Regions from separate parts of the Lysinibacillus sp. NPDC096212 genome, predicted to be linked through region 1. Evidence: predicted binding sites of a transcription regulator. Region 1 holds the regulator's gene; the other holds the start of a gene.

Evidence for each region. The regulator CtsR, encoded in region 1, represses protease genes until heat stress. The targets are predictions, from matches to a motif close to ATGGTCAATAAAGGTCAAACA.
Region 2: ACIQ7T_RS20140 (ATP-dependent Clp protease ATP-binding subunit) is a predicted target of CtsR. The motif match lies at 12,025-12,045, and genes of this name have one in related genera.

The regions. Positions count from the first base shown of each region.
Region 1 covers NZ_JBIWFQ010000007.1:117,231-133,719, reverse strand. Annotated here, with positions in the region: gene radA (DNA repair protein RadA) at 419-1,795, opposite strand; gene ACIQ7T_RS09550 (ATP-dependent Clp protease ATP-binding subunit) at 1,938-4,382, opposite strand; gene mcsB (protein-arginine kinase McsB) at 4,372-5,481, opposite strand; gene ACIQ7T_RS09540 (UvrB/UvrC motif-containing protein) at 5,478-6,026, opposite strand; gene ACIQ7T_RS09535 (CtsR family transcriptional regulator) at 6,041-6,511, opposite strand; gene ACIQ7T_RS09530 (magnetosome magnetite crystal formation protein family) at 6,715-7,020, opposite strand; gene ACIQ7T_RS09525 (class I SAM-dependent methyltransferase) at 7,142-7,828, shown strand; gene corA (magnesium/cobalt transporter CorA) at 7,878-8,837, shown strand; gene ACIQ7T_RS09515 (hypothetical protein) at 8,967-9,176, opposite strand; gene ACIQ7T_RS09510 (protoglobin domain-containing protein) at 9,473-10,783, shown strand; gene ACIQ7T_RS09505 (acyl-CoA thioesterase) at 10,832-11,311, opposite strand; gene ACIQ7T_RS09500 (aldehyde dehydrogenase family protein) at 11,379-12,806, opposite strand; gene ACIQ7T_RS09495 (DUF4003 family protein) at 12,849-13,811, opposite strand; gene ACIQ7T_RS09490 (DUF779 domain-containing protein) at 14,454-14,813, opposite strand; gene adh (aldehyde dehydrogenase) at 14,835-16,355, opposite strand.
Region 2 covers NZ_JBIWFQ010000024.1:11,733-28,221, forward strand. Annotated here, with positions in the region: gene addA (helicase-exonuclease AddAB subunit AddA) at 1-2,130, shown strand, start outside; gene ACIQ7T_RS20095 (DUF418 domain-containing protein) at 2,230-3,396, shown strand; gene ACIQ7T_RS20100 (fumarylacetoacetate hydrolase family protein) at 3,770-4,672, shown strand; gene ACIQ7T_RS20105 (YisL family protein) at 4,857-5,222, shown strand; gene ACIQ7T_RS20110 (alpha-amylase family glycosyl hydrolase) at 5,637-7,103, shown strand; gene ACIQ7T_RS20115 (DegV family protein) at 7,199-8,056, opposite strand; gene ACIQ7T_RS20120 (Cof-type HAD-IIB family hydrolase) at 8,542-9,351, opposite strand; gene ACIQ7T_RS20125 (prolyl oligopeptidase family serine peptidase) at 9,472-10,236, shown strand; gene ACIQ7T_RS20130 (metal-sulfur cluster assembly factor) at 10,290-10,598, shown strand; gene ACIQ7T_RS20135 (Crp/Fnr family transcriptional regulator) at 11,153-11,839, opposite strand; gene ACIQ7T_RS20140 (ATP-dependent Clp protease ATP-binding subunit) at 12,109-14,235, shown strand; gene ACIQ7T_RS20145 (YjzD family protein) at 14,284-14,478, opposite strand; gene ACIQ7T_RS20150 (beta-ketoacyl-ACP synthase III) at 15,471-16,409, shown strand; gene fabF (beta-ketoacyl-ACP synthase II) at 16,440-16,489, shown strand, end outside.

The DNA of each region.
Region 1 (16,489 bases):
ATAGTTTACTGTAGAAAATCTTTTATGAACCCACCAAAGCATCATTATATCTCTTCTTTTGAACAATCATTTCGATTCTAATGAAAGAGGAAACCAATTACCGAAATCCTTCACACTCAAATTAGAAATGCTTAAGCATCTGCTGGGCATTAAAGGAGCCTTTTCACAGACGTTATCTTAGACGCCGTTTCCCCTCTTAGAGTTTCCTACCTTCTATCTCTGAATTACAAAAGTTTGCAAATCAATTATGCCTCGGCATAATTGCGTCCGGAATCGGCTTTGTGCATTCACAAAGAACTCCTTGCCGATTTCCGTGACATCCGCCTTAGGCTTTAATTTATTTCAGCGGGTGTTTGTACACCCGCTGAAATAAATTAAAAGTGCATGTCAGAACATTGTCCAACATGCACAAGCTTCTTTATAGCTCTCTAAAGCAAGCAGTCAATGCATCCTTTATCGTTTCCACACCAACTACCTCAATACCTTGCGGGAAATCCCATCCACCGATATTCGAAGCCGGTATGAAGACCCGTTTAAATCCGAGCTTTGCTGCCTCAATCACACGTTGTTCAATACGAGATACACGACGCACCTCGCCTGTCAAACCTACTTCCCCAATCAAGCAGTCCGTTGCTCTGACAGCTTGATCCTTAAAACTTGAAACGATGCTTGTTAACACAGCTAAATCAATTGCAGGTTCATCAAGCTTCACGCCGCCAGCAACTTTAATATATGCATCCTGAGCCTGTAGCATGAGGCCCATTCTCTTTTCAAGAACGGCCATAAGCAGTTGTACACGGTTTTGATCGACACCTGTTGCCATTCGTTTCGGATAATTAAAGCTTGTTGGTGTTACAAGTGACTGAATTTCAACTAGAATTGGCCGTGTACCTTCCATTGAGGCTACGATTGTTGACCCTGCCGCTCCCTGTGAACGCTCCTGTAAGAACAACTCAGACGGGTTTAACACTTCCTTTAAGCCCCCCTGGAGCATTTCAAAGATAGCAATTTCATTCGTAGAGCCAAAACGGTTTTTTTGACTGCGTAAAATACGGTGATTATGATGGCGTTCTCCTTCAAAATACAATACTGTATCAACCATATGCTCCAAAATACGTGGTCCTGCAATTTGTCCCTCTTTTGTTACATGTCCAACTAAGAAAATTGCAATTCCTTTCGTTTTTGCAATCCGCATAAGTTCTGCTGTACATTCACGCACTTGTGATACACTACCAGGTGCACTCGTTACTTCCGGATGAAAAACAGTTTGAATAGAATCGACAATAACAAACTTTGGCTGCACATCGTCAATGGTCTGATTTAAAAACTCTAAATTCGTCTCAGAATAGATATACAGCTCTTGTGATACCACTCCTAAACGTTCTGCACGTAGCTTTGTTTGACGGATGGATTCCTCACCAGAAATATAGAGCACACGATGCCCTTTATTCGATAGCAATGCAGATACTTGTAATAACAACGTCGACTTCCCAATCCCAGGATCTCCCCCAATTAACACAAGAGAACCCGGCACGATGCCTCCACCTAACACTCGGTTAAGCTCACCCATTTCTGTTGCAACTCGTGATTCCTCAGCAGCTTCAATCTGCATAATAGGGAGAGCCTTTTGGGTAACCGTAGCAGAATGTTGGAATGCCCCACGTGGCCCTTTCGCGACGACCTCCACCTCTTCAACCATCTTATTCCATTCCCCACACCCTGGACATCTTCCCATCCATTTTGCAGATTCATAGCCACAGCTTGAGCATACAAATTTTGTTTTTTTCTTTGCCAAATTGCATCCACCTCGAATATTTGTTCTTATATTTATTATTGTACATAAAAAAAGACAGCTTGGCACTTAAAGCCTCGCTGTCCTTTTTAAATAAACATTTAACGGGCAGAGGGGAGATGGAGAAGCCCCCCACAGATGAAGATTATTTAGAAGTAGAAACTTCCTCTTTTTTCTTCACAACAAACTCATCATTTACGTAATCAATGATAACTTGGTTGCCCTTCTCTACATTGCCTTTCAGCAGTTCTTCCGATAATCGGTCTTCTACTTGTTTTTGCAATGAACGACGTAGTGGACGAGCACCGTATTGAGGATCGTAGCCTTCCTCAGCAATTTTCTCGAGTGCCGAATCCGTTAACTCTAACGAAATGTCTTGCTCTTTTAGACGTTTTGTTAAAGCATTCGCCATCATTGCTACGATTTCTTTTAAATGTTCTTTTTCTAGTGAGTGGAAGACAATCATTTCATCGATACGGTTTAAGAACTCTGGACGGAATGCTTTTTTCAATTCCTCAAGCATTGTACCCTTCATATCTTTATACTTCGTATCAGTACTACCTACATTGAAACCAAGGTTTTTACGATATTTTAAAGCATCTGCACCAACGTTTGATGTCATAATAACAACTGTATTGCGGAAATCTACTACTCGACCTTTAGAATCTGTTAAACGGCCATCTTCAAGTACTTGAAGTAAGATATTGAAAACATCTGGATGAGCCTTCTCAATTTCATCTAGTAATACTACTGAATACGGTTTACGACGAACCTTTTCTGTTAGTTGACCGCCATCATCAAAGCCTACATAGCCTGGAGGTGAACCAACTAAACGTGAAGTCGAATGTTTTTCCATGTACTCAGACATATCAACGCGAATCATTGCGTCCTCATCACCAAACATAACCTCAGCTAGTGCTCTAGCAAGCTCTGTTTTACCAACCCCTGTAGGGCCTAAGAAAATAAATGAGCCAATTGGTCGTTTCGGATCTTTCAAACCAGCTCTTGCACGACGTATTGCGCGAGAAATTGCCTCTACCGCTTCTCCTTGACCTACAACTCGTTTGTGTAACTCTTCTTCAAGTTGTAATAACTTAGAAGATTCTTCTGAAGCAATTTTTGAAACTGGAATTCCAGTCCACATAGATACTACCGCTGCTACATCATCTACTGTAACTTTTGACTCAGCTTTACCCTGTTCTTCCTTCCAATTTTTTCTCGTAGTTTCAATTTCATCTTTTAGCTTTTGCTCTGTATCTCTTAATGACGCTGCTTTTTCAAATTCTTGACCTGAGACAGCAGCATTCTTTTCAGAGCGCACATTTTCAAGCTTATCTTCAAGTGCCTTTAAGTTTGGTGGCACTGCGAATGAACGTAAGCGTACTTTAGAACCCGCTTCATCGATTAAGTCAATCGCCTTATCTGGTAAGAAACGATCAGAAATATATCGATCACTCATTTTTGCTGCCGCTTCAATTGCTTCATCTGTGATTTTCACACGGTGATGTGCTTCATAACGATCACGTAAACCTTGAATAATTTGAATCGCTTCTTCTACAGTTGGCTCATCAACTTGAATTGGTTGGAAACGACGCTCTAATGCCGCATCCTTCTCAATATATTTGCGATACTCATCTAAAGTTGTTGCACCAATACATTGAAGCTCGCCACGGGCTAAAGATGGTTTTAAAATATTCGACGCATCAATGGCACCTTCCGCACCACCTGCACCGATTAATGTATGCAATTCATCGATGAATAAAATAACATTTCCTGCTTGGCGAATTTCATCCATTACTTTTTTCAAGCGATCCTCGAATTCACCACGATATTTTGTTCCAGCAACAACTGTCCCCATATCAAGTGTCATAACACGTTTATCACGGAGAATTTCTGGCACTTCATTATTAATGATTTGCTGTGCTAAGCCTTCAGCAATAGCTGTTTTACCAACACCTGGCTCCCCAATTAATACAGGGTTATTTTTTGTACGACGTGACAGAACCTCAATAACACGTGTAATTTCTTTGCTTCGACCAATGACTGGATCTAAAGTGCCTTCACGAGCAATTTGCGTTAAATCACGCGCAAGGCTATCTAATGTTGGCGTATTGGCAGCCTGTGCAGCTTGTTGACCAGATTGAGCATTATCGTTATTGCCTAATAACAATAGCACTTGCTGACGAGCCTTATTCAATCCGACACCAGCATTATTTAATACACGGGCCGCTATACCTTCACCTTCACGAATAAGCGCTAATAGTAAATGCTCTGTGCCGATATAGGAATGACCTAATTTACGTGATTCATCAACAGATAGTTCTATTACCTTTTTAGCTCGAGGTGTGTAGTGGACAATCGGACCAACATCCTCTTTACCTTTCCCTACAAGCTCTTCAATACCTGCTTCAATCATTTGAGGACTAATATCAATGGCTTCTAATGCTTTTGCAGCAATACCGCCACCTTCACGGATAAGGCCTAATAGAATATGCTCTGTTCCAATTGATTCGTGTTTCCAATGAATTGCCTCTTCTTGTGCAAGCTGTAATACTTTTTGCGCGCGTTGTGTAAAACGATTAAACATCAAATGAATCCTCTCCTTTTCCCCGAATAATAGGCTTACTCATATTTTCTCGAGATAGTGCCTCACGAAGCATTTCCGCTCGTACGCGATCTCGCTCAGTAGGTGGCAAAACGTCACCTGCGTAATTCTGTAAAAATCCAGGTTGCATACTAACTACACATTCGTTTAATTTAGTCGCTTTAATACCTTCAATTAACTGTAAATCTACCCCTAAACGAACATTAGATAAACAGGTAGCAGCCTCCTCACTCGTTAAAATTCGAGCATGAGTTAATGTCCCTAAAGCACGGTATACACGGTCTTCTAAGGCAAGCTCTGCTTTTTCCATTAACTTACCTCTTGCATGCCGTTCTTTTTGAATTATTTTTTCAGCGACACTTTGGATATCGGCTAAAATATCATCCTCTGTTTTTCCTAGTGTAATCTGATTTGACACTTGGTAAACATTCCCTATATTTTCGCTACCCTCCCCATATATTCCTCTTACGGTCATTCCTAATCGTGTCATTGCATTAATGATTTGATTCATCTGACCCGTAAGTGTAAGGGCCGGCAGGTGCATCATGACAGATGCTCGTAAACCAGTACCAATATTTGTTGGACAACTTGTTAAATAACCAAATGTATCTCGAAATGCGTAAGGCAATGCTTTCTCTAGGGTACGATCAATTTTATTAGCTTGCTCGTATGCCTTTTGAAGTTGAAAACTCGCTGTCATACATTGAATGCGTAAATGGTCTTCTTCGTTCACCATAATGCTAGTTGATTCGTCATCAGATAAGAGCATGGAGCCAACTCGCTCTTTTTTTACAAGCTGAGGACTAATCAAGTGCTTTTCCACAAGTATTTGACGCTGTAAAGACGTTAAGTCTTTAATAGCAAAATATGAATAATTTTCTCGAAGTTCTGTACTATCCTTAATTGCATGTGTAACTGCCTGTTCCACCTGTAATGCTTCATCCTCTGTAAAGGCTAATGGAAAACGATAACCATCTAAATTTCGCGCAAGGCGGATGCGTGTACTTATGACAATATCTGAATAATCGTCCTCTACACTCATCCATATTGGTGTAGCACGCTCTAAAAACGACTCAATCATCACGACACATCACCACCTTCAAATTGTAGCTGTTTCTCAAGTTCCTTCGCTTCATCACGAAGCTTTGCTGCATCTTCAAATTGTTCTTCATCTACAGCAATTTTCATACGTTTACGAATATCTTCAATTTGCTTTTTGATGACATGAACATTGTTTCGAGCACCGGGCATTTTCCCTATATGTTGAGGGCCAGCCTGAATACGGTTAAAGAGCTTCGGCAAATGCTCGCTAAAGGTGTCATAGCAGCTAGGGCATCCAAATTTACCTTCTTTTAAAAATTGTTTATAGGTAAATCCACATTGTGGGCAAGTTTGCGGTTGTGGTGGTGCCTGCTGTTTTTCACCCACTTGTTGTTGCTGCCATGTAGGGGAGCCAAACCAATTAGATAATAGCTGTTGAATAGATACTGGCTCTTGCTTAAATTCAGCATGAAATGGATGGAACTGCGAGGCGCAGACGTCACAATAATGATGCTCCACTTTTTGGCCACTTTGAACTTGTGTTACGGTAACTGTCGCATTACGCTGCTTGCAATGTTCGCATATCATTTCCATCACCTCTTTTATTTTTGCTGTTCATATTTAATCGTTGTTAGCATCGCTCGTAAAATTTTTGCTCGAATGTTATCCCGTAACGGGAGTTGCAAATCGATAGTTGAGCGATCAACTGCTGCTAACATTATTTTCGCTTCTCGCTTTGAAATTACCTGCTCATCAATTAGTCGATACACTAAATCTTCTGCCATTATTTGCGATGCCCCACCTTCTATTTGCCTGAGGACATCATCGATTAAATCAATTTGTGAATTCGCGCGGACACGTAAAATTCGAATGTATCCACCACCACCACGTTTGCTTTCAACAAGGTAACCTCGTTCGGCAGTAAATCTTGTATTGATTACATAATTTATTTGTGAGGGCACGCATTGAAATTTATCTGCGATTTCACTACGTTTTATTTCAATATGCCCTTCTCCACCTAATTCAAGTACTTGCTTTAAGTAGCCTTCTATGATGTCTGATATATTACGCATTTTAGGAATACACCTCGCTTACTCCACTGACTTTGACTATCTTTGACTTTCTTTGAGTATATTATACAAAACGCTTGAAAATAATTGCAATTAATTCGCACATAGAAAAATTAAAGTGCCCTGTCCTTAGTTATAAGATACCCGTTTCAGCAATAGAAAAAACGCAAGCATATGCAACTAGCATATACTTGCGTCTATAAAAATTATACCCATCGACCAACAATTGGATAACGCCAAGGCTCATCAGATAAAGCCTTCACAATACCAATAATTGGCGCAATAAAATACATAATACCAAATACAATCAAGAACGGTATCCCAATGAGTAGGACGCTGAAAATACCCGAAATTGTAAGTAACACTATCATCACAACTTGGAACAATAAAGCTTGCACAGAGAGACTCTTTACCTCTTCATCCGAGCCAATTAAGAAAAATATAATTGGTACTAACCATGGCGCAAAAAACGCACTTGCGTGTATGATTACCTTAGACCATTTAGTTTCCATTTATATCAACCCTTCCATTTGATTTTTTATTTTATGTACTACTATTTACGGACCTACTCCTTAAATAGTTTCAAATATAAATTGGATTTTAAAAATTTTTTTGAAAGGCATGTGATACCCGATGGAATTTAATAACAAACTTGCAAACGAATACGAAAAAGGTATTCGTCGCACGCTCCCAAGCTATGATGCAATGCTACGTTTGACACAAACCTTTTACCAATCTGCGTTACATGAAAAAGCTGAATTTTTAGTAGTTGGCTCCGGAAGCGGCAATGAAATTTTACAGCTCGCTGAGAAAAGACCTCATTGGTCATTTGTTGGCTTAGATCCGTCAGAATCGATGCTGCAAATAGCTAGTGAACGTTTAAAATCTCTACCTAATAATATTTCTTTATATCAAGGAACTATACTGGACACTCAGCTACCTACAGAGAAGTTTGATGCAGCAAGCTGTTTATTAGTGCTTCATTTCATACAAGATGATCAAGAGAAGCTTGCAACATTAAAAGAAATAGCGAATAATTTAAAGCCCGGTGCTCCATTTGTCCTCGTCTCAAAATACGGGCAACCTGGTTCCATAGAAACTGAGCTACAATTTGATCTATGGCGTGCTTATTGGCTACAACATACAAAGCTATCACCATCAGACGTAGCGGAAATGGAGAAATCCATACGTTCTCTTTCATTTATGCGTGAAGAGGACATTTTATCACTATTACAGCAGGCAGGCTTTACAAAACCATCTAGGTTCTTTGCTACGACTTTATTTGGTGGTTGGATATGTTATAAAGAAAGTTTCTTTTGAAGATATATACACCTGTTAGGATAGAATGAACAGGATTGAGGTGAATGCTGTGATACGCACAATTGGAATTACAAAAGATCAAAAGCTTATAAAGGATTTTCCGCTTGAAGATATATACAAAAACGAATTTGAATGGTACTGGGTCGACTTTAATTGTCCGACCGATGAGGAAGAACTACTGTTAGATACATTTTTCCACTTTCATCCACTCGCTATAGAAGATTGTTTAATGCGTTTACAGCGGCCAAAGCTCGATTTTTATGATGATTTCCATTTCTTTGTTATCCAAAGAGTTAACGAAGAATTAACAGCTGAGGAAGTAAACATTTTTGTTTCTAATAAATTTATTGTCACATTTCATAAAAACGGAGCTCCGGAAATAGATCGAGTACAAATGATGTTAGAAAAACAGCCAAAGAATTGGGAACGCGGCACAGTATATTTAACATACCAGGTAATCGATAAAATCGTTGATAGCTATTTCCCGCTTGTCTATAAGATTGAGGATCATTTAAATGCACTAGAAGATGAGCTTACTTATCAAAGTAACCCCAATGCTATGAAAGTTGTGTTTGAATTCCGTAGTGATTTGCTTGATCTACGACGCACCATTTTACCAATGCGCGATCTATTATATCGTATCCTTAACTCTTACCGATTTTCACTAAAGAAATCAGAGCGAGCTTATTTCGGAGATATTTACGATCATCTACTTAAACTCACCGAAATGATCGAATCCAACCGTGAGCTCACGGCGGATATGCGTGATAGTTATATGGCGATGAGCTCTAGTCGCATGAATGGCATCATGATGACCTTAACAATTGTTTCAACAATCTTTATTCCTCTGACATTTATTGCTGGTGTTTATGGAATGAATTTTGACTATATGCCAGAGCTACACGGGAAATTTAGCTACTTTATTGTACTCGGAATTATGATTCTTATCGTTTTATTTATGTTGGGAGTCTTTAAACTTAAAGGATGGTTCGGTTTATTTAAATCTTAAAATGATAGTTTATTGCTAATAACTCCTTTGGGACCAACATCACAGATCGAAGCCAAGCAATCAGCCAGCTATTCTTTTGTCGACAAGCTAAAGGCACCTTAGAGATTTTTCTAAGGTGCCTTTTTACTGTCAGTAAGGGCCACGATCATCAATTTTATCTTCGCCTTGCTGTGGAAATAAAAAGTAAGCGAGTACCCCAGATACTAATGTTGCACAGACAGTAATTAATAGTTGATCTAAGTCTGGTACTTCAGCATAGTAGTTTCGTAACATGTAAACCGATCCAATTGCTACAATTACCATAACCGGAATAACAAATTTGAAACGTTTCTTTTCCATGTAATACCTCCCCAAAACTATTGTTACGTTCAACCTAAACAGTTCGTATTTTACAGGTTTCCTATTTCAAATTCAATTTACCTATTACCTTTTTAATAGTCTATTTCATGTCTTTTAATCGACAGTCATCTATAATACCTATAAAAAAATAAAGAAATAAAGTAAAATTTTAACCAAATTTACTACAAAAAATAGTAGAATAGACTAAATACCATATATTTCGAAAAATTAACAGACTAAGCAATTCGATTTTTTATATACTTACTATGCATTTATAAAGAATGGAGCAAACGACAATGAGTTGGTTTACAAAAAAGAACGATTCTAGCTACTCAATTACATTAGCACCTGAAAATTATAAGCACAATGTACAATTGGATGTATCAAATCATCCAAGACTTCTAAAACAGTTGCAGCTTTTAGATTTAACAATTGAGGATTTAGCCATCATTAAACAACTACAGCCTTTAGCTAAGGATTTAGTTCCTGAAATGGTGGATCAATTTTATGCAGCCATTAGTTTGAGCCAAGATTTGTTAGATATTATAAACAGAACGTCACAAATCGATCGTTTAAAAGTTACTTTACATAAGCACTTGAGTGACATTTTTGAAAGTCATATTAATGACTCTTATATTGATGAACGGAAGGCAATCGCCGAAGTCCATGTTCGAATTGGTCTACAATCGAAGTGGTATATCGCCTCATTCCAGTCATTAACAACGACATTTACACGCTTTACAAATGAGTTAGATTTATCGAAACATGATGCCATACGTGCTATCAATGCCTTCTGCAAAATCATTAACTTCGAGCAGCAGCTTGTAATCGAAGCCTATGAAAAAGAAGAGGAACGCATTCGAGCAGCAGCTGATGACACAAAACATGCACTTGTTACGACCATTCAAAAAACGGCAGAGGAACTCAATGGGATTAGTGAAGAAACAGCAGCTTCTTTATTAGTCATTTCTTCTCAAACGGACGATATCGCAGTAGCTACTAAGCAAGGCTTAACCTTCGTTGCTGATACACAGGAAAAATCCAGACGCGGACAGCAGCAGCTACAAGATCAAAATGATTTAATACAGGTTATTTTGCAAAGTGTAAACAGTCTCGAAGTTACGATGAACCAGTTACGCACATCTTCTCAAAAAATATCAGAGATTGTAGGGCTAGTTACAGGGATTGCCGATCAAACTAACTTATTAGCATTGAACGCTTCTATCGAGGCAGCTCGTGCAGGTGAGCATGGTAAAGGTTTTGCTGTTGTAGCAGAGGAAGTCCGGAAGCTTGCAGAAGAAACAAAAAATGCTGTACAAAATGTTTCTCATCTCATTAAAGAAACAGAAAGTAATATTACAACAATGTCGAATTCAGTTATTAACGTTGATCAAAAGATTCAACATAGCGTAGATACTCAAAACAGTTTATCTAAATCATTTAATGATATCGCCGATGCTGTTTCTGGAATTCAACAGCAGTATGTAAATACATCAAGAGATATTTCAGCAATCTCTAACCTGATTACTGAACTGTCACAAGGAGCTACACTAGTCTCTTCTTCTTCCGATTCACTTATTAATGTGGTAAATGAGTTAAAAATGTAAGCACGAAAAAGGGAAATTGACAGTATTCGTCAATTTCCCTTTTCACTGTTAATGCGGTAATTCCCGTTTTTGTTTACGATGTTCTCGTCTTGCAGGGCCGGTTTCAAACAGACGTTTTTCTGCATCTGTTTCAGGATAAATTGCAGGAACTGGCTTAGGTTTACCGTCATCATCAACTGCAACCATCGTTACAAAAGATTCCGTCGTTAATTTTTCCTCACGAGTTTCAATGTTTCGTGAAATAACTCGAACGTAAACTTCCATTGAAGAACGTCCAGTTGACGAAACAATACTTTCAATTTCTAAAATATCCCCTACATGTGCTGCCGATAAAAAATCAACCGAATCAATAGAGGCTGTAACTACATGCCCTTTCGCATGCTTCATTGCCGTAATAGCAGCAATTTCATCAATATAAGCTAACACTCTTCCACCGAAAATGGAGTTGTGATTATTTGTATCTGGCGGTAATACGAGACGCGTTTGAACAGTACGTGACTGGCCCATCGGTATTGCGTTGTTTGTCATAGTTCTTGCAACTTCCCTTCATGAATGTTCTTTCGTCATCGTATCGTAGAAAAAGAGTTGATGCAAATTAGAAAGATTTTTTCATCGTTATAAATTTCATATCTGTCATTTCCTCAATTGCCCACTTAATACCTTCGCGTCCGTAACCACTCATTTTTACGCCACCGTATGGCATATTATCAACCCTAAATGTCGGAATATCATTAATAATAACAGCACCTGCCTGTATTTCATCAGCTGCACGTAATGCATCAGGTAACACATTCGTGTAAATTCCAGCATTTAGGCCAAGTTCCGACTCATTCACTAGTCGAATAGCGTCATCTAATGTTTCATATGAAACAATTGAGACGATTGGCGCGAATGTTTCCTGACAAACAATTTTCATATCCGCCGTCACATTCGTCATAACAGTTGGCGTTAAAGCACGTTCTGTGAATGTCCCTCCTGTTGCAACTACCGCACCTTGTGACTTTGCTTCCTCAATCCACTGACGAATACGTTCAACTTCTTTTGGATTAATCATTGCACTAACATCAGTATTTGTATCTAGCGGATCACCTACCACTAATTTTTCTGTCTCAGCTACAAACGCCTTTGTAAATTCATCAATTATAGATGCGTGTACATAAATACGTTGTAAAGAGATACAAACTTGGCCAGCAAAATTAAAGGCACCGCCGACACAACGCGAAATAATTTTATCAATTGGTGTCGATGGCTCGACAATTACTGCAGCATTGGAACCAAGCTCTAAAGTAACTTTACGCAAGCCTACTTTTTCTTTAATGCCCAATCCAACCTTACCACTTCCCGTGAATGTCACCTTTTTCACAAGTGGGTGGGTCACAAGTGTATCACTTAGCTCCCCTCCGCTACCTGTAATAATTTGAAGCGCACCATTAGGTAGACCCGCTTGCTGGAAAATTTCCGCCATCACGATAGAACTTAATGGTGTTTGCGTAGCTGGCTTTAAGACAACCGTATTTCCAACTGCAAAAGCAGGACCTAATTTATGTGCCACTAAATTAAATGGAAAGTTAAATGGTGTAATGGCTGAAATTACACCTAGAGGTTCTCGTTTTGTCCAGCCGATACGATCTCCTGCCCCGGGTGCAGCATCCATCGGTACCGTTTCACCCTTTGCTTGCTTAGCACCCTCCGCTGCAAATTGATAGGTTGCTATTGTACGTTCTATTTCAGTTAAACCTGCCGATATTGGCTTACCTGCCTCTAAGGCCAAAATTTCCGCTAACTCCTCTTTCCGCTGGCGCATGATGTCGACCACTTTATATAATATTTCGGCACGTTCGTAGGCTGTTGTCTTTTTAAACGTTTGGAATGCCTCCTGTGCACCTTCTATTGCTTGCTCAACGTCAGAAATCGACGCCTTAGCTACCTTTGCAATAACCTCACCACTATAGGGCGATCTCAACTCATATGTTTCCTTTGCGTTCTGCCACTGGCCATTCATCCAAAGCTTTGTTTCCTTCATCCTTCAAATGCACCTCCAAAAATCAAGTTCTTCTTTATTTTATCACGAAGAACTTGATGCTACAGCTGCTGCACCCACTGCCGCGAACATCGCTGCTTGCTGTGCTTGAATCAATAATTCAATAGATGACATGATCGTCATTGATAAGGATTGTTGCACCTGCGCCATATCATAAATAGCAATTTGAATGGCCATAAATAACACAAATTCACGATGCCATTTTAGAAGTTTCATACCCTTTAACTCATGATATAAATCAACAATCTGTTGAAGCTGTGCTTGATTCACTTCAAGGATTGCTAAAAAGCCAAGTAAAGGATAGTGCATCGTCTTGACCTTTACATCCTGATTCTTTAGTGTGTCACGGATTGTCACAACACTTGGCACTAGTTTCTTATCATATTGAGCTGATAAGAAAGTCAGTACTTGCGATAGCCATTGAAGCTCATTACCCGCATTAAAATTATACGTACGTAATTCTTTATAATAACGATTCATTGTTTCCGCACGTAGCTCAACATCATCAGAGGGGCTGCTTAACAATACTGCATAAGGAATATCATCGTATGACGTTAAAAACTTATGATGTTTACGGATTGCATCAAATAATGCACGTGCTGCCTGTGCATGTGCACGCTTCTCACTGTCCTCTTCAGTTAAAAACTGTGCACCAATAAAACTAAAGTTCCCACTTCTAAATTTTGCTTCCTTCATTATATTAACGTTATTCAGTAAACTTTTTACTGCTTGTTCTGTATCTTCTTGCTCCAATAAATTTGCAGCAATACTATAACCTACCGTTGTTCTTAACGGAGATGTCCATGAAGTTTGCTTTTTCATTTCTTGTAATACTTCTTTATATTTAACAGAATCAAAAGGTTTTCCAGATGCCACATATTTGCTAGCTATGGCTAACACAATTTTACGATCCACTGTCCGTCCAACAGCCTTTGAGACATCCTCCACCATATTTGTAAACTGATTTTCAATCATAACAAAATCCATGTTTAACACGCTCCTTTTCCATATTTACGTAATTAAACAAAAAAGGATTCATCCATTTTGGCTCATCGTCATAACGAGCTTTGTAGCTGCCGCTTTGCTTTCGCTACAAAAAACATTTGTTGCTGTCGCTTCGTTTTCGCGCAGATAAAACATTTGTTGCTGTCGCTTCGCTCCAGGGTCCCGGCCAGCAGATGTTTTTTGCGCGAAAGCGTAGCGGCAGCGGCAACAGCACCGATGCTGGTCACGAGGGCGTTATCACAGGACGTGATGGTTTTAGCCTTCGTTCCTCTATTGCTGATCCCCAAGGAGTCGCCCAGCCGTAACGAAGATCAACATTTATACATGGTATACGTTTTTACAAATGTCATACCCACCTTTTAGTAGCGAATCCCCATTTTGCAACAATTAACCTATAAAGCGTTAACGGAATTTATGTGTTACTCAATACGAGTAGTTTAATGGAAATAATTAAAATTGAATGGAGGGGCTGACACTGTTTGAAATGACCAATAGAAAGTAGATCGATTACGATTATTTTTGAGATTACGCAACTCTCCAAGAAATATAGCCTTACACACATTCTCCCAGAAAAATTAACATAAAAAAACAGCGGCAATACTTTTTGCCGCTGTCACTAAAGCTTTAAATTAACCCTAATTCCTTTAACTCCTCTGTTGAAAAGGCTCTTGATCTTGTTAAGAATCGTTTACCTTCAACGCCTTCAAGTGAAAACATACCGCCTCTACCATCGACAACGTCCAAGATTATTTGTGTATGCTTCCAATAGTCATATTGATTTTTATGCATATAGAAGGGAGCACCACTAATCTCTCCTAGGCAAACATCTTGATCACCTAATAGTAAGTCGCCCTCTGGATAACACATTGGCGAAGAGCCGTCGCAGCATCCACCTGATTGATGAAATATAACGGGACCATGCTTTTCTTTCAATAATTCGATTAGTGCTAGCGCTTCTTCTGTTGCTATAACACGCTCAACCACGCTCATGCACCTCCTTATTGATTAGAAGAAACCAAGTTTGTTTTCACTATAGCTAACTAATAGGTTTTTCGTTTGTTGGTAGTGAGCTAACATCATCTTATGGTTTTCACGACCAACACCCGACATTTTATAGCCACCGAACGCTGCATGTGCAGGGTAAGCATGGTAGCAGTTTGTCCAAACACGTCCTGCTTGAATACCTCGACCGAAGCGATAAGCTGTATTCATATCACGTGTCCATACACCTGCACCTAAACCATATAATGTGTCATTCGCAATTTCTAACGCTTCTTCTTTTGTTTTGAATGTTGTTACAGCAACAACTGGTCCGAAAATTTCTTCTTGGAAAATACGCATTTTATTGTGTCCTTTGAAGACAGTTGGCTTAATGTAGTAACCATTTTCAAAGCCTGATCCTACATTATTTTTCTCTCCTCCAATTAGACATTCGGCACCTTCTTGCTTACCAATATCTAAGTAAGAAAGGATTTTTTCCATTTGCTCACTTGAAGCTTGCGCACCCATCATCGTATTCGGATCAAGTGGATTCCCAACTTTAATCGCTTCAACACGCTGTAGAACACGCTCCATAAATTTATCGTAAATAGATTCTTGTATTAATGCACGAGAAGGACATGTACATACTTCACCTTGGTTTAATGCGAATAATACAAAGCCTTCAACTGCTTTATCTAAAAAGGCATCATCTTCGTCCATAATATCCTCAAAGAAGATGTTTGGCGATTTGCCGCCCAATTCTAATGTAACGGGAATAAGATTTTGTGAAGCATATTGCATAATTAAGCGACCTGTCGTTGTCTCACCAGTAAAGGCAATTTTACCGATGCGTGGATTCGATGCCAGCGGCTTCCCTGCCTCTAAGCCAAAGCCATTGACAACATTTAGTACACCTGATGGCAATAAATCTTCTATTAATTCAACGAGCACCATAATCGAAGTTGGTGTTTGCTCTGCAGGTTTTAACACTACACAGTTTCCAGCTGCAAGTGCAGGTGCTAGCTTCCAAACAGCCATTAATAACGGGAAGTTCCAAGGGATAATTTGACCTACTACCCCAATTGGCTCATGGAAATGATAAGCGACAGTATCATTATCGATTTGGCTTACTGCGCCTTCTTGTGCACGTAAAGCTCCCGCAAAATAACGGAAATGATCAATTGCAAGAGGGATATCTGCATTTAATGTTTCACGTACCGCTTTTCCGTTATCCCATGTTTCGGCAACGGCTAGCTTTTCTAAGTTTTGTTCTATGCGGTCCGCAATTTTAAGTAAAATGTTTGCACGCTCTGTTGCGGATGTTTTCCCCCATGCATCTTTTGCGGCATGTGCTGCATCAAGTGCAAGTTCAATATCCTCAGCAGTAGAACGAGCTACTTGTGTAAAAACTTGTCCAGTAACAGGTGTAACATTGTCAAAGTATTGTCCTTTCACTGGGGGTGTCCATTCTCCACCAATGTAATTATCATATTTCTCTTTGAATTGAACTACCGATCCTTCAGTGTTTGGAAATGCATAAACCATTTTACTTCTCCCCTTTACACAAAATAATGAGAAAATAATCTACAAATATCGTCATTTTTTATCGAAATAACAATATTTTCATAGATACCCTCTTACACAATATATTGTCAGAAACGAAAAATAATTTCAACTTT
Region 2 (16,489 bases), on a different contig from region 1:
GAAGTTCCGGTAGAGCTAGTCATCATGCATCCTCCTGACGAAGAGGCGTTGGACGAAGAGGCGGAAGACATTGCAATCGACGCCTCTGAACTAGAGGAATTAAAAAAATCACAGTATGAGGCACGTTTTATCATTGAGCGTATTCGGCAGATGATGGAGGATGGGACAACCGTATTCGATACAAAAACGAAGACAGAACGGCCATTAAAATATAGTGATATTGTGATTTTAATGCGTTCAATGACATGGTCAACTGATTTAGTTGAGGAATTTAAGCTTGCGGGAATCCCTCTCTATGCGGAGTCCTCTAAAGGATATTTTGATGCGCTTGAAGTTATGATTATGCTGAATGTACTAAAGGTTGTCGATAATCCATATCAGGATATTCCTTTAGCTTCAGTGCTACGCGCACCATTTGTTGGCTTAACAGAAAATGAGCTAGCAAAAATACGGTTAGCAGATAAAAAAGCGCCATTTTATGATGCATTAAGGCAATTTATTCGAAGTGATGGACATGGTGTGCAATCAGACACTTTTGTGAAGCTTCAACGATTTATGCTAGCATTTGAAAACTGGCGAGATTTAGCACGACGTGGTTCGCTGTCAGATTTAATTTGGAAAATTTATTTAGACACGCATTATTATGAGATGGTTGGTGCTATGCCAAATGGTAAGCAGCGTCAGGCCAACTTACGCATTTTACATGACCGTGCTTTAATGTATGAGAAAACAGCCTTTCGAGGACTATTTCGCTTTTTACGTTTTATTGATCGTATGCGTACGCGTGGAGATGATTTAGGAACAGCTAAATCGATTGGAGAAAAGGATGATGTTGTGCGTCTTGTAACGATCCACTCTTCAAAAGGTTTGGAATACCCTGTTGTCTTTGTTGCAGGGATGGGGAGACCGTTTAATAAAATGGATTTCCACAATCCGTATTTATTCGATCAAGATTTTGGCCTTGCAGTGAAGGCAATTGATCCAGAAAATCGTATTACGTATACATCTCTACCATTTTTAGCGCTAAAGGAGAAAAAGGAGCTTGAAATGCGGGCTGAGGAAATGCGTGTATTGTACGTAGCGATGACACGTGCGAAGGAGCGACTTATTTTAGTAGGCTCCGTGAAAAATTGGAGTAAAACGCTCGATAACTGGCAGGATGCTCAAAGTTTACCGGTGGATGCCCCATTACAAGAGTATTTACGCGCGAGAGCTAATAGCTACTTTGATTGGCTTGGGCCTGCAGTTGCTAGACATGCAGATTTTGCAAAAATTGCTTCTTCTTCCTATAAGGCATCTGAAGATGTATCACATTGGTGGGTACGAGCTGTAGAAACAAGCCATTATGCGTATGACATACAGGCGTTAGAGGATGAGATACAGCCATTGCTAGAAACGCCAGAGGACGAAGCTTTGCTGTCGGAAATTACGATGCGTTTTCAAACACATTATGCATTTCAGAAATCAACACAAAAACGCTCTAAAACATCTGTAAGTGAAATAAAGCGTATAGAAAATCTACAGCGGCAGGAGGAGCCTGAATATTACTTTTCAGTACCTTCTAAGCAAAAAATGACGACTATTGCGCCCCGTCCAACCTTTTTACAGGACAAACAGATGACAGGTGCAGAAATAGGAACAGCTGTCCATACGGTCATGCAGCATGTACCTCAAAACGGCTTTACGGATGTACAGGAGGTTAAGGAGTTTGTCGCTCATTTAGTGGCAAGGCAGCTTCTGACCGAGGCTGAGGGCAAGGTTGTTCCATGGAAAAAAATATATAATTTCTTTACAACAGATATTGGACAACGCTTTAAAAAAGCAAAAACAATCCGAAGAGAACTGCCATTTACGATTAGTAGGGTAGATGAAGACGGCGACGCTCAAATTGTACAAGGGATTATTGATTGCTTATTTGAGGATGAGAATGGTGAATGGATTTTGCTTGATTATAAGACAGATCGTATCCAATCGCATTTTGCAGAGGAACCAGCGCTAACGAAGGAACTTTTAGACCGATATGGTGTTCAGCTCAGAGTTTATAGTGAGGCGATAGAATCTATCCTTCAAATCAAAGTGAGTGATAAAGTTCTATATTTATTCGATATTGAACGGGCTTTACATGCATAAGTGAACGAGGTGAAAACAGGGCTATCTGATATAGTTTCATAATAAGGGAATGAATTTAGAGAGCCTTGTTTTCGCCATATACATAGAGGAGGCTATTTTGTGGAGTTAAAACCGACAATGTTGCAGGAACGCATCGCAACATTAGATATTTTACGTGGTATTAGCTTACTAGGTATTTTACTCGTTAATATGTTTGCCTTTTATTTGCCAATGCCATATATTGATTTGGCATCATGGTTTACAACACCGTCAGATATGGTGTGGCAGCAAAATTTAGATATTTATGTACAAAGTAGCTTTTATCCACTGTTTGCCATGTTATTTGGCTATGGACTCGCTATGCAATGGCAGAAAGCACAAAGCCGTGAACAAAATTTTTATGCGATAGGACTGCGAAGACTTTCTGTATTGTTTGTATTTGGTTTAATACATGCTGTGCTCATTTGGTGGGGCGACATTTTAATGATGTATGCATTTTGTGGCATTTTTTTATTGCTTTTACTACGTCTACATCCTATTTGGTTATTGTCAATCGGTATTATGATTAACGGTGTTATGCAAGTTTTTATGTTATTTATTGTAGGGTATATTAATTTTAATACGAAAATTGATGAGTATTTAGATATCACTTCGGTAGAGCAGGCGATAACTGCTTACGGAACGGGTAGTTGGATGGATGCATTTATGCAACGTTTAACCGATTTATCTGTTCAGGCGGGAATCGGCATGTGGTTTGTGGTATTATTTACAATTTTACCATTTATGTTAATTGGTGCTGCGGCTTCTAAATGGCGTTTAGTGGAACGAGCGAAGGAGCTAAAATGGCTTTGGCTGGCATTAGCAATAGCTGGATTAGCAGTTGGTATTTTCATCAAGAGCTTACCGATTATGTTTACACGTACGTATTTATTAGACTACATGAAAGTTTACATAGGTGGTCCAATTTTAGCAGTAGGCTACATTGGGCTCATCGTTTTACTTTGTTTATTTCCAACTGTATCAAAGTTGCTTAGTCCTTTTGCCAAAATGGGACGCATGTCGCTAACGATGTACATACTTCAATCGATCATTGGAACATGTTTATTTTATCAATTCGGATTTGGCTGGTATGGAAAAGTGAGCGTCGCAACAGGCGTGTTAATAGCAGTCAGTATTATTATTATCCAAATGATTGTGGCAGAAATTTGGCTAGCGAAATGGCAACAAGGTCCGCTAGAGGCTTTATGGCGCAAGTTAACGTATAAAGAGAAAACTAAAGTAAGTTAATTGTATTCAGCGTGTCGGCAACATATAGTTAATGAATACGTCTTGTATAATAAGAATAATTAATCGTGACTTGGCTCATTATTAAAAGTTGGGATAGCATTTGTTAAAACGTATGTTATGTATATAAGTTGATTGTAGTGGAGGATGGGCGACTCCTTGGGGATCAGCGTCACAGATGAGACCCTGGAGCGATCAACGCGAGTGAAGCGGCTCATCGGACGCCCCCAGGAAAGCGCCCATCCGGAACGGAAATCAACCCACGTTATGGTGATGAGCCCACGATTTAATAGGAATAAAAATAGTTATCGCAAAAGTAAGGCAATTCCTATAATATTGTTGTATCATGTAGAAAAAAGAAGGAGCTCTGAAAATCATGAAAATTTTATCATTTAAATTAGGTGGACATGTAAGCTTTGGACCAAAAGTAAAAAAAGAAGAAGCGGTATGGGATGTACTCGCTATTCAAAATGAACTTCAAGTTCTCCCTTCTTTTTCAAGTTCAATTGTAGATGGCATTGCTCTAGGCTTTGATTTTGTTGAACAGATTCGTAAATTAGTAGAAGCCGCTGAAAAATCAGATCGCGCTAATAGCTTCAAACGTGAATTTACAGCGATCGAGTGGTTATCACCGATTCCACGTACACCAAAAAACATTATGTGTATTGGGAAAAACTATGATGAACATGCTAAAGAAATGGGAGCAGAGGCAGCTCCAACAGACTTAATGGTATTTACAAAATCTCCGACTGCTATTGCTGCTGATGGCCAAACAATATCTATCCATGCCGATCTTTCATCTAAAATGGATTATGAAGGCGAATTAGCTGTTGTCATTGGTAAACGCGGTAAAAATATTCCGAAAAACTTAGCATACGATTATGTATTTGGTTACACGATTGCCAATGATATAACAGCGCGTGATTTACAAGAAAAACATAAGCAATTCTTCATAGGAAAAAGCTTGGAAGGAACTTGTCCACTTGGACCTTACCTTGTAACAAAAGATGAAATTCCGAATCCACAAGATTTAACAGTGGTAACAAAAGTGAATGATGAAGTACGCCAAAACGGCTCAACAAAAGATATGATGTTCACTGTAGAATCATTAGTATCGATTTTATCTCAGCATGTAACATTAGAGCCAGGTGATGTTATTTTAACGGGTACTCCAGCGGGTGTTGGTAAAGGCTTGAATCCGCCACAATTTTTAAAAGCTGGGGATACTGTGAAAGTGTCCATTCAAGGCATCGGTACTTTAGTGAATCATTTTGAATAATTTTTTCAAATCCGCGTGAGTTTACCTCCGCGGATTTTTAACTTCTTTCAGTAGATTCCGGACACAATTATGCAGAGGCATAATTGATGTATATTATATGAACACTATTGTAATGTTTGAAACCCTTTCCATCACATGGTAGGATAGAGTTTGATAGAAAAAAGAATATGAGGTGGGGACAATAATGGATTTCTTAACTAGCCGAACGGATGCGCATATTACTACTTGGGTAGTTGCAATCGTAATCTTTTTAATTGCAGCATTAATGGGCAAGCAGTCAAAAGGCTTACATATGACATTACGTTTATTCTACATTTTAATTATTATTACTGGTGGGGCACTATTCTTTAAATACCAAGCTGGAGATCCAATGCTATATGGTCTTAAATTCTTAGGCGGTATTTTAGTCATTGGTATGATGGAAATGGTATTAGTTCGTCAAAAGAAAAATAAACCAACTGGCCTGTTTTGGATTTTATTTGCAGTATTCTTATTCATTACATTATTTTTAGGCTTCAAACTGCCAATGGGAATAAATTTCTTGGCATAATTATTTTGAAAAGTCGTGAAGATTTCGCTTCACGGCTTTTATTTTTGGGGGGAAGTTAAATCGCTCAGGTAGCTTGAAAAACTGCTCGGGTAAGCCGGAGAAGTGATCAGGTAGGTCGGAAAACTGCTCAGGTATGCCAGAAAAGTGAACGGGTAAGCCGAAGAAGTGATCAGGTAGCCCAGAAAAGTGATCGGGTAAGCCGAAGAAGTGATCAGGTAAGCTGAAGAAATGCTCAGGTCCCCAAAAAAATGCTTGGCTCCCCCGACCAAGCCCCAAATGAATTGATTAGGAGAAGTTGACACCTTTTTGTCGTAATTAATTTTGCATTTTCGGAAAATATTTTTAAATGATAGCGACGTGACTATTTTATTTGGTAAAATGACGATGGATTGGTTTGAAAGAGAGGGAATAATAGTGAAATTCAAGAAGTGGATAAGTGCGACAGCTGCATCGCTTTTACTAGCAACTACATTAGTGAGTGCTACACCAGTTGCACATGCTGATGAAGCAACGACAAGAACGATTGCAGAAGAAAGCATCTATGATTTACTCGTTGACCGTTTCTTTAATGGTTCGGGCACTAACGATTTTGATACAAATACGCAAGACCCTACTAAGTTTGCAGGTGGCGATTTTGCAGGTTTACAGGATAAACTAAAATTTATCGGAGAGATGGGCTTTACAATTGTTTCGATTGGCCCTGTTTTTGCCACTGAAAAATATGATGGATCGATGCCGACGAGCTACTCTACAATTGAGCGTCATTTTGGGACATCTGAGGAGTTCCAAAGCGTCATTGAGACCTATAAAGCTAAAAATGTATCGATCATGGTTGATTTCCCGCTAAACAATGTAAGTCCGAATCATGAGTGGGCAAAAGATCCAGCGAAAAAGGATTGGATTACTTCAACAAATAATGGACAAGTACAATGGGACTTAAAAAACAAAGATGTACAAGAAGCACTTATTAAATCTGCAACAGATTTTGTCTCTACATATGATGTTGGTGGGGTGCGTTTAACAAATATTGCTGGTGCCGATACAGGATTTATCAATGCAGTGATTAAGGCATTAAAAGATTCGAAAAAATCGCTCTATGTGATTTCTAATGAAGAAAGTGATGCAAACTTTGATGCAAGCATTTCACCGGCTACAGCTGATATTTACCGTAATATATTTAAAAATGTTGATATGGATTCTTCTAAGTTGATGGACCCATTAAAAGGTGAAAAGCCAACTCAAATTATGGTGGATTCGCTAGAAACACGTCGTTTTACATTTGATTCTGCAGCTGAAAATATGTTCCCACCAACGCGTTTGAAAATGGCTATGGGTGCTTTATTTATGATGCCAGGGATTCCAGTTGTGCAATATGGTACAGAAATTGCGATGAACGGGGAAACAAAGCCAGATACGCACCAAATTTTCAACTTTAAAACAGATGATGAGTTAATCGAATATATTAAAAATGTTCAATCGTTACGTAATAAATCTGAGACATTACGAAATGGTGATTTTGAAGTTATTACAAATGAAAATGGCCTACTTGTATTTACACGAACATCTGATAAAGAGAAATGGGTCATCATGGTTAACAACACTAGTAAAACACAACGCGTTGATTTAACACCTGCTCAGCTTGGGGAAGGTAAAATGCTAAATGGTATTATACATGAAGAAAAAGTTCGTATTAATGAAAAAGATGTGTATCCGGTTATTTTAAATCGTGAAATGGTAGAGATTTATCAAGTTAGAGATGATGAAGGATTAAATGTACCTTATATGGTAGCACTAGGATTAGTATGGGTTATATTCATAGGATTTGTAGTTGTTATTATTAGACGAGGTAAAGTACGTCGTAAGGAGCAAGATGTTCAATAATAAAGGGGCTTAATCCCTCATTGATTTTACAGGCAGTTAATACAAGATAAAATGATAACCCCCTTCAACACTTTTAAGTGCGGAGGGGGTTTTTGTTAAGCTTGATAGCTTTTATTCGTAAAGAAGATGGCAATTGTACCTGGTCCAACGTGTGAGCCGATTGCTGAGCCAATCATTGTTACTTGAATGGCTTTTGGCGAAAATCTTTTTTGGATAGAAGCCTTTACTTCGTTGGCAAAGTCCACATCATCACTATGACTAATACCAATAATTTTCTCAGAAAAATCATCGCCGCGTTCTTGCATTAAATCTAACATGCGAGTGATGGCTTTTTTGCGTCCGCGAGATTTTTCAATCGGCACAAGTTTACCGTCCTCTACATTTAAAATTGGTTTAATGCTTAGGAGCCCTCCAAGAAATGCGCTTGCCTTTGATACACGCCCACCTTTAGCAAGGTAATCTAAATCCTCAACTGTAAATAAGTGTTCCATTTGTGGGGTAAGAGCTGTGATTTTTGCTTCGATTTCTTCCAATGAAGCACCTGTATTTCGAAGTCGAACCGCTTCTTCGACTACTAGACCAAAACCAAGTGAAGCACATTTAGAATCGATGATCGCTAATTTAAGGGAGGGATATTGCTCCTGCACTTGATTGCGAATCATGACTGCCGTATTATAGGTGCCTGATAATTCCGATGAAAAGGCAATATAGATCCCTTCCTCTTCATTCTTTGCTAGATTTTCGAAATGGTTGAGAAAAATCTCTGGTGATACTTGGGATGTTTTTGGGCGAGCTCCTTGACGAATAGCATCGTAAATTTCTTTGGAATCAATTGAAATGACATCATCATATTCATTATTGTTCAATTGCACTCGTAGTGGAAGAAGTTCAACATTGTTTTCTTCATAGTAAAACTTTGGTAAATCACATCCACTATCAGTAAAAATTTTCATCATTTGTCCCCCTAATTTAATATTCTATATGAGAAGTTTTCAAATACCTATACTACATAACAGGTGAACAAGTGTCGAGCTTTCACTTTCCACTTTATGTTTCTCTAAACTATTTCTAATGAAATATTATATAGATATATTATCATATCGAGTTTCAGTATAATTGCAACCCAGGATTTTTAACTTTATTCAATAAGTACCTATCGAATAAAGAGTACTTCTGAATAAAGTTAAAATGAAAAAATGACTCATTACCATAACGTGGTTGATTTCCGTTCCGACTGGGCGCTTTGACGTGACAGCAACAGCACCGATGTTGGTCACGAAGGCGTTATCATAGGACGTGATGGTTTTAGCCTTCGTTCCTCTGTTGCTAATCCCCAAGGAGTCGCCCAATCTCCACTCCAATCAACTTGGTATACGTTTCAACAGGTGTCATCCACAATTTTTGGTGATGATCCAGAAAATGGGGTATCACTACTTAACTAGGTTAATTTCAAGCGATCGATGAGTATTTTAGCAATGCCATCGTCATTATTGGTTGTGGTAATTTCATTAGCAATATTTTTTAAAGTAGGAATGCCATTGCCCATTGCTACACCGATGCCGGCGTAATCGATCATTTCTAAATCGTTATCTTCATCACCGAATGCAATAATACGCTCGCGTGGAATACCTAAATCTTTTGCTACATGAGCGATTCCCACTGCTTTATTTAAGCCACGGCGAACAATCTCAATAATGTGAAGTGGAGCACCCCAGCGACGATGTTCAATGACCTCTGCATGAACAGCCTGTAAATGATCACGGATAATCGTGGAATTTACTTCATTCGCTTGAATCAGTAAACTAGTTGGGTTATCAAGTAAATGGGTATAGAGGTCTCCAAGAGTAATTTTTGGATTCCCCATATTAAAAATGTTTAATATCCGTTCATTCTCTGTATGCACATAAATATCGTCCTTAACTTCTGCAATGATATTTTCGTATTGATAGCTATTGATGGAATCAACGACATCATGCACTACGCCTAAATCAATAGGAGTATGCTTAGTCTGCCAAGCAGCATTTTTCGGGTGGTGGACGTAAGCACCATTAAAATTCACGATGGGCGTTGTAAGGCCAAGTTCGTGATAGTATATATCACTCGCACGATAAGGACGACCTGTAGCAATCATCACTTGATGACCTTGTTCCTTTGCCTGCAATAATGTTTTTTTAGTTTTGGCTGAAATTTGTTGTTGGTCCGTTAATAACGTACCATCTAAGTCTAAAACGATTAAATGCGGTTTCATAGCTCATTGCCCCTTTCCTATAATTTGAATAGTATCTCTTTGTAAACCATACGTCAAAATTTTGTCACATAGAGAAAAGTTTGCTAACATAAAGATAGACAAAAGTTGGGAGTGACAAAGATGATTGTTGAAAAAGAATTGTGGGGAGATATTCCTTTATTACATATACATACAGAAAATATGAATGAAAAAACCCCAGTAGTTATTTTTTTACATGGTTTTATGAGCGCAAAAGAACATAACTTACATTATGCATACCAATTAGTAGGCAACGGGGTGCGTGTCCTATTACCAGATGCAAAATTACATGGCGACCGTAGTGAAGGACTATCTGAGATGAAAATGAGCTTACATTTTTGGGATATTGTTTTAAATTCTATTCATGAAGTTGAACAATTATATAATGAATTAAAGAATAAAAAATTATTAGTGGATGATAAAATTGGCGTTGCTGGTACATCGATGGGTGGAATTGTAACATCAGGCTGTTTAAAGCGTTATGACTGGATTAAAACAGCAGCAGTATGCATGGGTGCACCAGGGTTTCTTAAATTAGCGGAGTATCAATTACAGCAATTCGCTAAAAGCGGTGTGAATTGGCCAATGTCAGAAGAAGAAGTACAACAAACGAATGAACTTCTTGCTAAATATGATGTCAGCCTAACACCAGAAAAATTCGCAGGACGACCTGTGTTATTTTGGCATGGGGAATTAGATAAAACCGTTCCTTTTAATGAAACGTATAATTTTTATTTAACTTTACGCAATTATTATGAAACAAATCCAGAAGACTTAAAGTTCTTAGCTAATAAAAGAGCGGGCCATGCTGTGTCACGAGATGGTATGTTAGCAGCAACTGAATGGCTTGCACAGCATTTGGCATAATAAGATGCATCTGCTATGATTAAGTTAACACTGTGACGGAAGGAGAAATACAGATGGATCAAGATATGAAAGACAGCATGTTCGGTGCATTAGAAAATGTAATTGACCCTGAGCTTGGTATTGATATCGTCAACTTAGGTTTAGTATATGATGTAGAGTTAGATGAAGAAGGTGTAGCAACCGTTACAATGACGCTAACGTCTATGGGCTGCCCAATGGGACCTGTTATTGTTGATCAAGTGAACACAGCTTTAGGTGAGCTTCCTGAGGTGAAAAGTACAAATGTCAACATTGTATGGAATCCACCTTGGTCAAAAGATAGAATGTCACGCTATGCCAAAATGGCATTAGGTGTACGCTAAGTCCACTTAAAGCACGATAAAAAATCCCCGCTTATAACACATAAGCGGGGATTTTTTCTGTTTTTGAAATACAAAATAGTTAAAGTAATCTTTGTGACTGTGGCGTGCTTTAAATGAAGAAGATTTCTGTTCCAAGCTACTCATCATAAAACAACAGAAGAAACTTATAATAATGACGCTATTGTATATCTGGTGTTGCTGACGCTTTACTATCTGAAATACAACAATTGTTGCTGTCGCTTCGCTTTCGCACAGACAAAACATTGTTGCTAAAGTTTTTTGTTGTATCACTATGAATTTTAGTAACATGCAAGAAGATACACGCTATGTGATGTGGTTGATTGGAGTGGAGGCTGGGCGACTCCTCGGGGATCAGCGTCACAGATGAGACCCTGCAGCGCAGCGAAGCGGCTCATCGGACGCCCCCAGGAAAGCGCCCAGTCGGAACGGAAATCAACCCCTCGCTTTGCAGAAGAGTCTTACTTTATTTCTTTACATAATAGAACACAAAATCCCCACTTATAACTCATAAGCGGGGATTTTGCATGTTGCTATTAATCAATACGACATATTTGTAACGGACAATTTTCACAGGCGATTTCATCCTTTAAAAATTGTAAATCGTGAATGGTAATATAACCTTTTTCGAAGGATATGATATTTTGCTTCTTTAAGTCATTAAGCATGCGATTAATCATTTCTCGACTCGTCGCACATAAATTAGCGATTTCTGTATTTGTTAATGGGAGATCAATATAAATAGTGTCATTTTCTAAAGGCTTACCATAAGTATTTGAAAGGCGGATAAGTGTTGAAAATAAAGCGCCCTTTTTACCATTTAAAACTAAATCGCGCAAACGACTTTGATGTTTTAAATTTTCTGTTTGCAACCACTTCATATATTCCACCATTAAATTAGGTTGTTCCACTAGTAAAAGTTCCAATGATTCACGGCTTAGTACATATAAACTAGAGGGTTCTAAAACTTTAGCAGTCATAGAATTATACGTAAGGTTACAAAATAATGAGCTTTCTCCAATAATACTGTCTGGACCACAAATACGAATGGTTAATTCTTTCCCATTCTCTGTTTCCTGACTAATCGAGATTGCTCCTGTTTTTATATAATAAATTTCTTTCGCACGTTCGCCCTCTAAAAAAATTTTACTATCCTTATTCACTTTAATAAAAACACCGTGTTTTTGAAAAAGATCGTGAAATTTTTCTTGTATATTATCCATAATAGTCATATCTTCAACACATCTCTTTCTTTTTACGTAAAAATTGTTTAATTATTACAAAATAAGGTGAACAATTTACTAAATCTAAGAAATATACTTTTATTATAACGTAATTTTCCAGTTATAAGTGAAGAAATTTTAGGACTATTTCTTTGCTATGATTTGTCGTGTGTTGTAAAATAAAGTTAGTCAAAAAAGGTCAAACATTTTTAATGAAACAGAATGGCGAACGGGATTCCGCTTAACATTATTGAAAAGGAGTGCTAAATATGCAATTTCAACAAACAAATGACAAAAAACCATTAGAACAATTTGGACGTAATTTAATTGAAGAAGTAAAAAACGGTAAAATGGACCCGGTAATCGGCCGTGATGAAGAAATTCGGAATGTTATTCGGATTTTAACACGTAAAACGAAAAATAATCCTGTCTTAATAGGTGAGCCTGGGGTTGGTAAAACAGCTATTGTAGAAGGATTAGCCCAACGTATCGTAAAGGGCGATGTGCCTGAGGGGTTAAAGGATTGCATACTGTATGAGTTAGATATGAGTGCCTTAATAGCAGGTGCTAGTTATCGAGGACAATTTGAAGAGCGCTTAAAGGGTGTTTTAAAAGAGGTAAAAGACTCAGAGGGGCGCATTATTTTATTTATAGATGAAATTCATACGATTGTTGGCGCTGGTAAAACGGAAGGTGCGATGGACGCTGGGAATATGCTAAAGCCAATGCTTGCACGAGGTGAGCTACATTGTATCGGAGCTACAACATTAGATGAATACCGTATGTATATTGAAAAAGATCCTGCTTTAGAGCGTCGTTTCCAACAAGTGCTTGTACGTGAGCCATCTATTGAAGATACAGTTTCCATTTTACGAGGCTTGAAAGAGCGCTTTGAGTTACATCATGCAGTACGCATTCATGACCGTGCGATTGTAGCGGCAGCAGAGCTTTCAGATCGCTATATTACAGAGCGTTTCCTGCCAGATAAGGCCATCGATTTAATCGATGAAGCATGTGCGATGATTCGAACAGAAATTGATTCCATGCCACAGGAATTGGATGCAGTAAAACGCCGTATTATGCAACTTGAAATTGAGGAACAAGCACTACGTAAAGAAAAGGACGAGGCAAGCAAAAAGCGACTAGAGCAACTCAGTGATGAATTAACAAAGCTGAAAGAATCTTCTGAGGGTATGCTTAAACAATGGGAAACCGAAAAAGGGGCGTTACATGGCATTCAGAAAAAACGTGAAAAACTAGATAAATACCGTCGTGACTTAGATGAAGCAGAAAGTAAATATGATTTAAATAAAGCAGCCGAACTACGTCATGGGAAAATTCCTACGCTTGAAAAGGAAATTCAAGAGATGGAAAAACAATTAGAGAATGGTACGGAATCACGTATTTTACGTGAAGAGGTAACAGCTGATGAAATCGCATCTATCGTCTCACGCTGGACAGGGATACCAGTGACGAAATTAGTAGAAGGTGAGCGTGAAAAATTATTGCGCTTAAAAGATACATTGCATGAGCGTGTAGTCGGACAAGATAATGCTGTACAACTTGTTACAGAAGCGGTATGGCGTGCTCGAGCTGGTATTAAAGACCCGCATCGACCAATTGGTAGCTTTTTATTCCTAGGGCCAACAGGTGTTGGTAAAACAGAGCTTGCGAAGGCACTAGCGGCACAGCTGTTTGATTCTGAGGATCATTTTATTCGCATTGATATGAGTGAATATATGGAGAAGCATAGTGTATCACGTCTTGTAGGGGCACCTCCAGGCTATATTGGTTATGAAGAAGGTGGACAATTAACAGAAGCTGTTCGCCGAAATCCATATTCAGTAGTATTATTAGATGAAATTGAAAAAGCTCACCCTGATGTTGCAAATATTTTACTGCAAATTTTAGATGATGGACGCATTACGGATAGCCAAGGTCGTATGGTCAACTTTACGAACACAGTGGTTATTTTAACTTCTAACATTGGCTCAAACTATTTAATGGAAGCAAAAGAAGAAGATGTAGCAGTTGAGGATTTAGTGATGGCTGCACTTCGTCAACACTTTAAACCAGAGCTGTTAAATCGAATGGATGATATCATTATGTTCCATGCACTATCGGCTGAGCACTTCACAGCGATTGCTTGGAAATATGTCGAACAGCTTATCAAACGAGTTGCAGAGCAAGAAATTACTTTACAAGTAGAACAAAATGTAATTGACTGGGTTGTAGAACAAGGAGCAGATGCTCAGTTTGGCGCTAGACCACTAAAACGCTTCGTGCAACGTTATATTGAAACTGCGGTTGCAAAAGAATTGCTTCGTGGTGAAGTATTACCAGGAGAAACATTGCACATTAGAATGCATGATGGCCAATGCATCGTTGAAAAATAACAAAAAAACCTGTTCCGCATTGAGCGAAACAGGTTTTTTCTAGTTGAATTAATGATTGTCTGCAGCTTCTGGAGTTGACTCGTTTGGAATAACTGCACCGATGATGAAAACAAGAATTGTAAATACAACTGATGTGACAACAGCAGTTTGGAAATCAAAATCTGCACCAAGTACAGCGCTTACTACGTAGTTTACCATTGAAACTAGTAGGAATGACCATATGAATGTTACGATATATTGCATTAATTTCACCTCAACCGAACTTTTTTATATCATTATCATATCATAACATAAATCGAAAAAAAAAGAACCTTTTCTGTGAAACATGGCGAATTTGTAACAACGATAATCATCAATTGAGAACATTTTAGATGGCAAAATATTCGATTGGTTCATATCTATTTTCGATTTCCTGCTGTTCTATTATTCAAACCAATGTTGTAGTTCTAAGTTATTTCATACCGAGGTGGCTTATTTTGGTCATCTGTGATGCGTTGGTCATTATTAATTTGAAACTTTTCTACGTACCATTCGTATTATAACTAGACAATTCTAATTTTATAGAACTGAATAAAGGGAGAAATGAATTTTTTGAACCATTGAATGAAACAATTACTTTTTGTGATTTACTTGATTACCATTGCGGATGCGTATTACTCAACGTTGTTTATTGAATCAAAAACACCACCGCAACACCAGACGATTAAAGCGTCAGCCATTACGTTGGCACAACTACGGTAGCAAACCTAACAAAAAGAAACGTACAACACGTCGTTTGAAACCTTCTGTGTTGCAACCCATCAAGCGATTTCTTCAGAGCACTAAGTGTTCAAAAGAAAACGTGATCCTTAACGACCTATTAGAGAATAGTTTGGACGTACGCAGATTCATGCGAGCCACCTTTCATCTTTTTACGATATCGACTTTTACGATGTTGATAATAGCAATTGTTAGACTAAAGCTGCAGATCTATTTGCAGCTTTTTTCATTAACCACCATTATTAAATTTTTCAGCCTCACTTATCCTCAAAAATACGCTTTTTCCTGCATCAGTTCTAAAAGTTGTAGATGACATTTGTTAAATCGTATGGCATGTATATAAGCTGATTGGAGACCATTGATACTACTAGTTTTAAGACGTTAAATTTAATTCATCTTGCACCTCTCCTTCATTATGAGTTATAATTATGACCAGTTACTAATAATTGATAGTAAGAAAGCAGAGGGGTTGCTAAATGAACGCTGGTATTATAGGAATTGGCAAATACGTTCCGGAGAAGGTCGTTACAAATTTTGATTTAGAAAAAATGATGGACACTTCGGATGAATGGATTCGAACACGCACGGGGATTGAAGAACGTCGTTTTGCCGCAGATGATCAGGATACGTCAGATTTAGCAGTAGCTGCTGCTAAGGAGGCTATTGCAAAAGCAGGTATTACGCCAGAGGAAATAGGCTTAATCCTTGTTGCAACTGTAACACAAGATCAAAACTTTCCAAGTGTAGCATGTATGGTTCAGGAGCAAATCGGAGCAGTCAATGCAGCTGCGATGGATCAAGCGGCTGCTTGTGCAGGATTTATATATAGTTTAGTGACAGCAAAGCAATTTGTAGAATCAAATGCTTATAAATATGTCTTAGTAGTAGGTGTTGAAAAGCTGTCGAAAGTACTTGATTGGGAAGATCGCAATACTGCTGTATTATTCGGTGACGGTGCAAGTGCAGCGATTGTTGGTCCAGTATCAGAAGGTAGAGGTATTTTATCATTTGAGCTTGGAGCTGACGGCACAGGTGGAAAGAACTTGTATTTAACACAGCAAGATACAATCGCTATGAATGGCCGTGAAGTATTTAAGTTTGCCGTTCGTCAAATGGGTGAATCTGCAGTAAACGTTTTAGAAAAAGTAGGTTTAACAAAAGAAGACGTAGATTTTTTAGTGCCGCATCAGGCGAATATTCGAATTATGGAATCAGCTCGTGAGCGTTTAGAGCTACCACCGGAAAAAATGTCAAAAACGATTCACAAATATGGGAATACGTCGGCAGCATCTATTGGTATTTCCTTGGTAGATGAGCTTGAAGCAGGTAAGATAAAAGATGATGATTTATTAGTACTTGTTGGATTTGGTGGTGGCTTAACATGGGGCGCCGTTACAATAAGATGGGGAAAATAAAAACGAAAAATGCTTGAGGGGAGTAAGACAATGAGTAAACGACGAGTAGTAATTACAGGAATTGGCGCAGTTACACCACT